One region of the Niabella hirudinis genome, then DNA from elsewhere that is predicted to be linked to it. Evidence: riboswitches for the same ligand, from Rfam matches in the RefSeq annotation. Region 1 holds a riboswitch; the other holds the start of a gene.
What was found. A riboswitch is a leader RNA that binds a small molecule or an ion and turns the genes downstream of it on or off. The one in region 1 is predicted to bind cobalamin.
Positions count from the first base shown of each region.

Region 2: it holds a riboswitch for cobalamin, as region 1 does, so the genes downstream of both, metE (5-methyltetrahydropteroyltriglutamate--homocysteine S-methyltransferase) here and GGU45_RS03080 (TonB-dependent receptor plug domain-containing protein) in region 1, are expected to answer to the same signal.

Region 1 is NZ_JBPEHJ010000001.1:821,783-826,719, forward strand. Features, by position in the region: gene GGU45_RS03070 (efflux RND transporter periplasmic adaptor subunit) at 1-701, opposite strand, end outside; gene GGU45_RS03075 (TolC family protein) at 727-2,166, opposite strand; cobalamin riboswitch at 2,213-2,436, shown strand; gene GGU45_RS03080 (TonB-dependent receptor plug domain-containing protein) at 2,582-4,510, shown strand; gene GGU45_RS03085 (MarC family protein) at 4,689-4,937, shown strand, end outside.
Region 2 is NZ_JBPEHJ010000008.1:57,421-62,357, forward strand. Features, by position in the region: gene GGU45_RS15510 (bifunctional helix-turn-helix domain-containing protein/methylated-DNA--[protein]-cysteine S-methyltransferase) at 1-155, shown strand, start outside; gene metE (5-methyltetrahydropteroyltriglutamate--homocysteine S-methyltransferase) at 267-2,600, opposite strand; cobalamin riboswitch at 2,778-2,971, opposite strand; gene GGU45_RS15520 (putative signal transducing protein) at 3,246-3,662, shown strand; gene GGU45_RS15525 (sterol desaturase family protein) at 3,662-4,504, shown strand; gene GGU45_RS15530 (hypothetical protein) at 4,539-4,676, shown strand; gene kdsB (3-deoxy-manno-octulosonate cytidylyltransferase) at 4,794-4,937, shown strand, end outside.

The DNA.
Region 1 (4,937 bases):
TCTGCAACCGTCATCATCTCTGTACCCGCCATCTGAGCCGTGCCCACAACCCGTTCACCTTTTTCAACCTTCAATGAAGAAATGGTACCGTTAATCGGGGACGTAATCGTAGCCCGGCCCAGCACCTTATTAGCTGCTACCAAACCTGTTTGAGAAGAATGTTCACCGGCCTGCAGGCTGCGTATGTTCTGCAAACTTGCATTATAACTGGCTTTGGCGGATGCCAGGTCGGTTTCATATTGTTCAAATTCAGCCTTCGAAATAACACGCTCTTCATAAAGCTGTTTGTTCCTGCTATAAGCCTGCTTCGCGCGTTCCAGGGCAGCTTTCTGAACCCCCAGGGCCGCCTGACTATTGGCCACGTTTGCCTGCGATTGCCTTAGGCGGGCCGAAGCCTCATCCCGGTCCAGGGCATAATTATCGGCATACACCCGGGCCAACACCTGCCCTCTTTTTACACTATCGCCTTCCTGAACATTGAGCTCTGTAATTTCACCGCTGACATCGGGGCTGATCTTCACTTCATACTCAGGGTAAATCTGTCCGCTGGCTGCGACTGTTTCCGTAATTGAACGGATGGCTGCTTTCTCAGCAGAAACCTTTAGCAGGTTTTTATTTTTATTGGAAAACACTGCATACAAAACCAGCAGTACCAACACGCCGGCGGCCACTATCAAAACCCGCTTCCACTTTTTTTTCATGATCAAAATTTAAACAAAACGTCCATTAACGATGCAATTTAATACCATATCCTTTGTAAAATTCCAGCAGCTTGAGCTTAAATACATAGTCATACCGGGCCGAAAGCATATTGATTTTTGCCTTGAACAGGTTATTCTGATTCGTAATCAGGTCGATTGGTTTTAATAACCCCACGTCAAACCGTTTGCGGGCAAAATCATAGGCTTTTTGTGCGGAAGCAACGGCAATCTGCGCAGCATGAAATTTTTCGATGGCCGCTACCGCATTGGTATGCGCCTGGTAAATATCCTGTTTCAGCGTTTGGGCATCCTGCTCCAGCAGCAGCTCCTGCACTTCTACGTTCAGCTTTGCTTTTTTCCAGTTGGTACGAGCCTGGTTGCCGTTAAAGATCGGGATGCTTAGCCCAATGCCGAGGTTTTGACTGAAGTTTGCCGAAAGCTGGTTAAAATAGTTCCCTTTTTTAAAGCTGATGGGGTAGGTTTGCGGCCCAATCGAACTCACCGGGTAGTCTGCTCCATTCAATGCTACTATGCCAATCGGTACAATCCCCGTCTTGTAAGCGTTGGGAATAAGCTTCTGCGCATTGGAATACTTGGCATCCAGCCCCCCGGCAAGCCCCAGTGAGGGGTACATGGCCGCTTTTGCCACCTGCGCATTTTTAGCCGCGGCCTTCACATTCAGCTCATTGATCTTCTGTTGGGGCAGGTTTGCCAGTGCAGCGTTAAAAACTACCGCCGGTTCCAGTTCCGAAAGCGGCTCCACCGGTATGCTGTCTACAGGAGGCGCCTGTATATTAAAAACTGCTGCCGCATCTAAATTCAGCAAGGCCTGCAGTTGGAGGAGTCGCAACCGGTAGTCTGTCCGGGCGCCAATCAGCGTAGCGCTGTCGTTGGCCAGTTGTGTTTCCATTTCTGCCAGGTTCAGTTCGGGAAGTGCCCCTGTCAATACCTGCTTTTTTATATTATCCCGTTGTTCACGACTTTGCTGCAACTGCACTGAAGCTGCATTGATCTGCTCATTTGAAAGCAGTACCGCCAGGTAGGCATTGGCCACATTCAACGCCACATCATTCCGCGCCTTATCAAATTTTGCCGCGCTTGCTTCATAGGCAAACCCGTTTGCAGCCACCGTATTTCGCTTCCGGAACCAGTTAAACAAGTCGACATTTACATTAATGGAATGGTTGGCCAAAAGGATTTCGTTAGTGGTAAACTGGTTAGAAGTGGGGTCAATGGAACGACCAAACTGGTACCCCATATTATGCTGCGAGTTGGCAGCAGGGAATAGCGCCGCCTTGCTTTGGTCCAGCGTCAGGCGATCCATACGGGCCTGTACATCGGCCTGCTTCACCGATATATTGTTTTCTATTGCATATTCCACGCATTGCTCAAGGCTCCATTTTTGCTGGCTGCTGGCGGCAAAGGATGTTCCCAAAACTGTTAACACAACTAACAGATGTTTCATTGGGCAAAAATAGACGAAAAAATAATGTGCATTAACCGGGGAGCCTTACATTTGCACCAGATTTGGTTTCCCGTCCACGGGAATGAAAAGGGAAGTCCGGTGTAAGTCCGGCGCTATCCCCGTAGCTGTAAAAAGTCACGGCGCTGTATCAAAAACAATTTTTGAACCGGCCCCGTTTGAATTATTGTTCATTTGCCACTGTAACATTGTTATGGGAAGGAGGACAATAAGATTTTGAGCCAGAAGACCTGCCCGATCTGCAGCCGGTGTATTCCGGAAAAAACAATATTCAGCTTTCGGGAGAAAAGTACAATATTAGCAGTGTTTTGCAGGTAGCCAAAAGCCGTTCCTGTACAAACGATCTTCTATTATTTTTATTTCCACCGGGAGCAGTCACTTAAAATCATTTTAAAAGATGAAAAAGATTTTTATGGTGGCTGCTGTTCTCTACAGTAGCATACTTTGGTCGCAACAGGGTACTACCCTCGATAGTATTACCGTAACAGCTACAAAGTTTCCCAAAAAAATGGATGAAGTAGGCAAAGCCATTACAGTCATTGACAGGGATCAGATCAATAAAAGTCCGGGTAAAACGGTAGCCCAACTGCTAAACGAGCAGGCAGGGATTACCATTAACGGCGCACTCAATAACCAGGGAAGTGTACAAACCCTGTACATGAGGGGCGCCAACAGCGGCAGAACCCTTTTGCTGATCGATGGAATACCCGTTTCGGACCCCTCTATGATCAGCAACGAATACGATCTTAACCTGATTTCCATCAACGAGGTAGAACGGATTGAAATTTGCCGGGGACCCCAATCCACCCTTTATGGCAGTGATGCCATCGCGGGCGCTATTAACATCATAACGGTTAAAAACAATATTTCCAAACCCGTTAATGCACGGCTCACCGGCAGCATTGGCACCAACACCACCGCGCGGGGCAATGTACAGGTATTTGGAAAAACAAAGGGGCTCACATATACCACCCGCTATGCTAAACTGTACACCAAAGGTTTTTCATCGGCCTACGACAGCACCGGCAAACAAAACTTTGATAAGGACGGCTACAACGGCGATGTAATGAATGCGCGTCTGCAGCAGCAGCTGGGGCATTTTCTAAAAGCCAGCTCCTTCGTACAATACAGCCGCTACCAATCGGCCATTGACGCCGGCACCTTCATGGACGAACTGGATTATAATATCCGCAACAAGGCGCTTAATACAGGAGCTGGTTTTGAATTTGCAAAAGGAATTGCCCGAATCACCGGCAACTATCAATACGGTGAAGTTTACCGAAACTATTTAAAAGATAGTGCCCGATCGGCCCCGGGAAGCACCAATAAATATCTCAGGAATCAATACGGCGCCCGCACCCAGTTTGCAGAGCTCTATACCCATCTTACCCCCACAGTGTGGCTAACGGTTCTTGCAGGCGGCGACTACCGGTGGGCCAAAATGAACCAGGACTATCTTTCCATAAGTAGCTACGGGCCCTACAGCAGCCGCTTTGATACGGCGGCGCTGCACCAGGAATCTGCCTACGCATCTCTTTATTTTAAAAACCGGCGCAATACCCTGCATCTTGAATTGGGAGGACGTTTCAACCATCACTCCAGATATGGCAGCAACACCACATATACCATTAACCCCTCCTACAATATCAACTCCCATATACAGGTTTACGCCAGTATGGCTACCGGGTATAAGGCGCCATCCATTTACCAGATCTACGATAATTACAGCGGCAATAGCGGGCTTGAAGCAGAAAAATCAGAGAACTATGAACTCGGCACCCAGACCCGCTTTACCACCATCAGCGGCCGTTTTGCATTCTTTCATCGTAATATAAAAAATGGCATCGACTATAACTACTCTACCAACAAATACTTCAACTTCATAAAACAAAGAGTAACCGGAATTGAAACGGAATGGAACTGGCAGCCGGCAAAAAATCTTGTAATCGATGGTAACTATACCTATATGTATGGGAAAGAAACCTTGCAAAGCCGGATCAGCAATGCCGACACTTCCTACGCGTATTTCCTGAGAAGGCCGGCACACCGTATAAATATACAGGCATCTTACCTGTTCTGCAAAAAACTGAATGTATCTGCAGGAGCCAAATATGTAAGTGCCCGCTACGATGTTGGCGGCTACCAGGTGCCGGACGTCCGTCTCTCCCCCTACATCCTGTTCCAGGCAGACGCCAGCTACCAGTTCAACCAACAGTTCAAATGTTTTGTAAATGCGCAAAATCTGTTTAACAAAAAGTTCTTTGATCTTTACGGCTATAACAGCATCCCGCTCCTTGTAAACGGAGGTTTTACCCTTGAGCTGTAAAATACCCGTTATCCTTAGCTGGAGCGGCGGATGGCAACGGACAAACAACTTTCCGGCTTCCTAACTTATACTGATCACGGGATAAAAAAGTGAATCGGTTCGCTATCACTAATTCATTCCCCGATTTATCGAAGCGAAGTATAGAGCCCTTGTAACTACCTTTGCAAAAATCACCAGCATGGATTCTTTAAACTACAAGGCGATACTGACAGTTACTTTTACGCTTTTTGCGATCATTGATATTATCGGCTCCATTCCCATCCTCATATCAATGAAAAACAAGATCGGCGGTATCCGGGAGTTTAAAGTAACCATTATCGCGGGTTCATTGATGATCTTGTTCCTTTTCCTGGGCGCCCCCATCCTGAATGTGCTGGGGTTGGATGTAAAATCCTTTGCGGTAGCCGGGTCCATCGTTATTTTCATT
Region 2 (4,937 bases), on a different contig from region 1:
CAGTGGGCCATAATCCTGTTGCGGTGCTCATCCCCTGCCACCGCGTCATCCGGTCTACCGGCGCCATTGGCCAGTATCATTGGGATGCTGTACGCAAAAATGCCCTCATCGGCTGGGAGGCAGCCCGGGTAAGCGGCCCCTATGTTAATGAGTAGAAATTGACGGGTGTTTCGTTTTGGAAATGCCGGTAAAAAAGCATACTGCCCACTTTGCATTCAACGGGTTGTTTGCAGCGTGGGCAGTATCGTTCTTCAGGTGTGCGCACGCTATTCCGGAACAGGATCCATTATTCTTTTGCGTAATGTTTTAGCCGCCCGTATCATTGCGGTAAGCGCCGGCATGGTTTCCTCCCAGGCCCGGGTTTTTAAACCGCAATCTGGGTTTACCCAAAGGCGTTCTGCCGGGATGGCCTCCAGTGCCTTTTCCAGTAACGCCAGCATCTCGTCCTCTGATGGCACACGCGGGGAATGGATGTCGTATACGCCCGGGCCAATATCATTCGGGTATTCAAACATAGCAAACGCATCCAGCAGCTTCATTTGCGAACGTGCTGTTTCGATGGTGATCACATCTGCATCCATGGCTGCAATAGCATGAATGCTGTCATTGAATGCGGAGTAGCACATGTGCGTATGGATCTGCGTTTGATCCTGAACGCCAGAAGCGGCAATGCGGAAAGCGGTTACAGCCCAGTTCAGGTACGCCTCCTGCTGTTCTTTTCTTAAAGGCAGGCCTTCACGAATGGCCGGCTCATCGATCTGGATGATTCTTATACCCGCTTTTTCCAGGTCGGTCACTTCATCCCGGATGGCAAGCGCCAACTGGTTGCAGGTAAGACTGCGGGGCTGGTCGTTCCGCACAAAGCTCCACTGTAAAATGGTAACGGGCCCCGTAAGCATTCCCTTTACATGTTTGCTGGTTAGGGATTGTGCATAAACGCTCCATGCAACGGTCATAGGATTGGGGCGGTATATATCGCCATAGATCACCGGAGGCTTTACGCAGCGGCTGCCGTAGCTCTGAACCCAGCCGTTTTGGGTAAAGGCAAAACCTGCCAGCTGCTCGCCAAAGTATTCCACCATATCATTGCGCTCAAACTCGCCATGCACCAGCACGTCCAGTCCAATGGCCTCCTGCCGCCGGATGGCGTTTGCGGTTGCTTCCTGCAGCAGCTGGTTGTAACTGCTGTCCGAAAGCTGTTGTTTTTTCCATTGCGCGCGCCAGGAACGCACTTCTTTTGTTTGGGGGAAAGAACCGATCGTAGTTGTGGGAAAAAGGGGAAGTGCCAGCTCCTGCTGTTGTTTTTCTCTGCGGGCAAAAAACGGGCTGTTCCTCCGGGCGTCAGCGGCCGTTATAGCAGCTACCCGGTCTTTCACCTGCTGGTGATGGATCCTTGCGGAGGTCCTGCGTGCCTTCATACAGCGGGCATTGTCTTCAAGGAGGGTTTTTGACAGTGCCTCTTCGGGGTTTGCCGCTATTTGCTTCAGTGCTGCCACTTCAGCCAGCTTTTGTTTGGCAAAAGCCAGCCATTGTTTAATTTCCTGCGGAAGCGTTTTTTCACCGGTTTCCAGGTCCAGGTCGCAGGGCACATGCAACAGTGAGCAGGACGGTGCAATCCAGATTCGCCCGGGGCCGATCTTGGCGGTTGCTTTTTGGATCAGTGACAGCGATTGTTCAAAGTCGTTCTTCCAGATATTCCGTCCATCCACAACACCCAGCGAAAGATGGGTTCTTCCGTTGGTGAACGCTGGTGTGGCAAGGATATCGTCCAGCTGCAGCGGACAACGCACCAGGTCCAGGTGCAGTATATGTACAGGCAGGGAAAGAACGGTCTCCAGGTTGGCCCCAAAACAGTCAAAATAATTAGTAAGCATTATGCGGAGGTTTGGGAACCGTTTAAAAAAAGCCGTGTACGTGGTTTTAATGGCCTGCAATGCTTTTTCGCCGAGCCCGAGCGCCAGGCAGGGTTCATCCACCTGGATATAGTAAGCACCCTGCTGATCCAGTTTTTCCAGTACCTCAAAATACACCGGAAGCAGGTTATTTAACAGGTCGAGGCGGTCAAAACCCGCCTCCTTTTCTTTCCCAAGCAGCAGGAAAGTGACCGGGCCAAGCAATACCGGCCTGGTTTGGAAGCCGGCATTTTTGGCTTCATTGAACTGGTCAATAATCTTATTGCTGAAAAAAATAAATCGCTGATCTTTTTTAAACTCAGGCACTATGTAATGGTAATTGGTATCAAACCATTTGGTCATTTCCATTGCGGTAAGATCGTACCCGTTTTTCTGATAACCCCTTGCCATAGCAAATAACAGATCGAGGGTATTCATCTGTTCCTTCTCAATCAATGGATGGTACCGGTCCGGGATGGCGCCGGTCATCAGGCAGGTATCCAATACCTGGTCATAAAACGAAAAATCGTTTACGGGCAGCAGGTCAATACCTGCGTCTTTTTGCAGCATCCAGTTGCTTTCCCGGATCTTTTTTGCTGCCTGCTCCAGTTGTGCAGCGGTCATGTTGCCGGCCCAGTACTGTTCACTGGCCTTCTTCAATTCCCTGTTGCTACCAATACGCGGGTAGCCGAGGTTGTGCGTTTGCATCTCTTTTAACTTTTTTAATGAATAATAAGCTAAAAGCCCTTTGCAAATTTCGCAATGCCGTGGTGTAAAAAAGACAGAAGATGCCGGTAACCGGAGCAGCTGAGGAGGCTGATCCCTCTATAGAGAGGGGGGTGGAATAGGGACATCGTGCAGATCCTTGCTTTATACCGCGAAAGCATTGCTCTTACAGATAAGGCAGGTCTCCTGGCTTACAGCAGCATTTACCGTCCTTCCCATAACGCCCGGGCGCTACAGTGGACATAGAGGGTAATGCTTGTGATGCTGTTTACAGTTGCGCGACAGCTCGTGATTGACACACGATTCCCTATTATCCCCGATCTTCATCGGGGACCTTTTCCGTTTGATGAAAAATGAAAGAACTTATTAGAGTAAAGGGCAAATGTAGTTAAATCGGGGGAGTTCCATCGGAAAAAATGATCCGGTGGTCCCGGGCGCTGTTTAAAAATGTGCCTCCGAAAAATAGTAGTGATGATTATTTCCCGTCCCGGTTGCTTTCGCAGGTGGGATCTGTATCAGAAAAATACTGTTTTTAAAATTGTAGGAACCTGCCCGTCTGTATATTGTTCCCTCTCTTAAAAGACACCTCCGTTTTTTTTATCCGTAATACTGCAATAACTTTAAGGTATGGACTTTATTATTGCGGCTACATATAATAATTATATTGATGCGCACCTGGCAATGGGAAATCTGCAGAGCGAGGACATCAATTGCTGGCTAAAGGACGAAAACACCATTGCCATTCATCCGGGTTTGATCAATGCCATCGGCGGCATTAAACTGATGGTGGCAGCGCCGCAGATTGAACGGGCGCTGGAGCTATTGCGGAAAACAAAACAGCAATACCAGGAGGAAAATCCCTGCCCCCATTGCGGATCTACAAATGTGGAGTATACCACTACTCCTAAAAAAGCAGTTACCTGGCTGCAAACCTTTATAAACATTGTGCGGCTGGGAGGTGCAGCGATGGCGGCAGACAAAGTATACCATTGCTTTGATTGCGGATTTGAATTTGAGGATGCGGAAAAAAAGACGGCAAAATAATGGAATCAATCGTTACCTATTTTTCCACCCTGGAACAGCGGCCGCTGGAGCGGATGGCCCTGCTGGTGGGCGGACTGGTTTTTTTCTGGATCATAGAGGGTGCTATCCCGCTGTTTCAGCTAAAGTACCGGAAATCTAAATTTTCACATGCATTGGTCAATTTTGGATTTACCGTCATTCATCTCATCATTCATACCGCCCTTGCGGTATTGATTGTGCTGCTGTCTGACTGGTGCCGCAATGCCGGATTTGGTCTTGTATACTGGCTGCACGCAGGCGTGTTGGGCGCCATCATTATTGGAGTACTGGCGCTGGATTTCAGTAGCTGGCTGGTACACTGGATCATGCATAAGCAGGCTTATTTATGGCGGTATCATCTCATTCATCACAGCGATAATAAGGTAGATGTTACCACCGGGCTGCGGCATCATCCCGGAGACAGCCTGCTGCGCGGCATCTTCTTCCTCCTGCTGATCTTTGTAAGCGGAGCGCCCATGTATAGTGTAATGATCTACCAGACGCTGGTGGTGATCACAACGGCATTTACCCATGCCAATATGAGCCTGCCCAAAAAACTGGATAAATGGTTGAGCTATATGCTCATTTCTCCCAATATGCACAAAGTACATCATCACTGGAAACAGCCGTTTACTGATAGTAACTATGGTGCCGTTTTCTCCGTATGGGATCGTTTGCTGGGAACCTATAAAGAGCTGGATCCTGCACAAATCCGGTATGGGCTGGACCGGTATTATGACAACGAAAGGGACGAGGATTTTCTGAAGCTGATGAAAGATCCGTTTGTTAAAAAAGACCGGAATCGGGGCACAAACGATCATTAGAACATTTTTCAGTTATTAAAATTAAATTTGTAGTATGGCAGACGTATTAGATAAAGAAATGTACGGTTACTTTATCCGGTTAAATGAAGCGGAAAAAAGGTCTGTGGTACAAATGCTGAAAACTTTTTCGAAGAGCCGTCAGACTGCATCGGACAACATCAGCATCGGGTAATATAATAAAGAACCGGACGAGGCCATGCGGCGTATGGATGAGGGTAAATTTACTACTGTTGAAGACCTGGAAAAAGAAATGCAGGGATGGTAAAATCCCGGCTAAAAGTTATTATAGATGATGAAGCAAAAAATAATTGCCGTTATCCCTGCCCGTTATGCGGCTACCCGGTTCCCTGCAAAATTAATGCAGATGCTGGGCAACCGGCCGGTAATTGCACATACCTATGCGGCCGTAGCAGGCAGCGGTTTGTTTGATGAT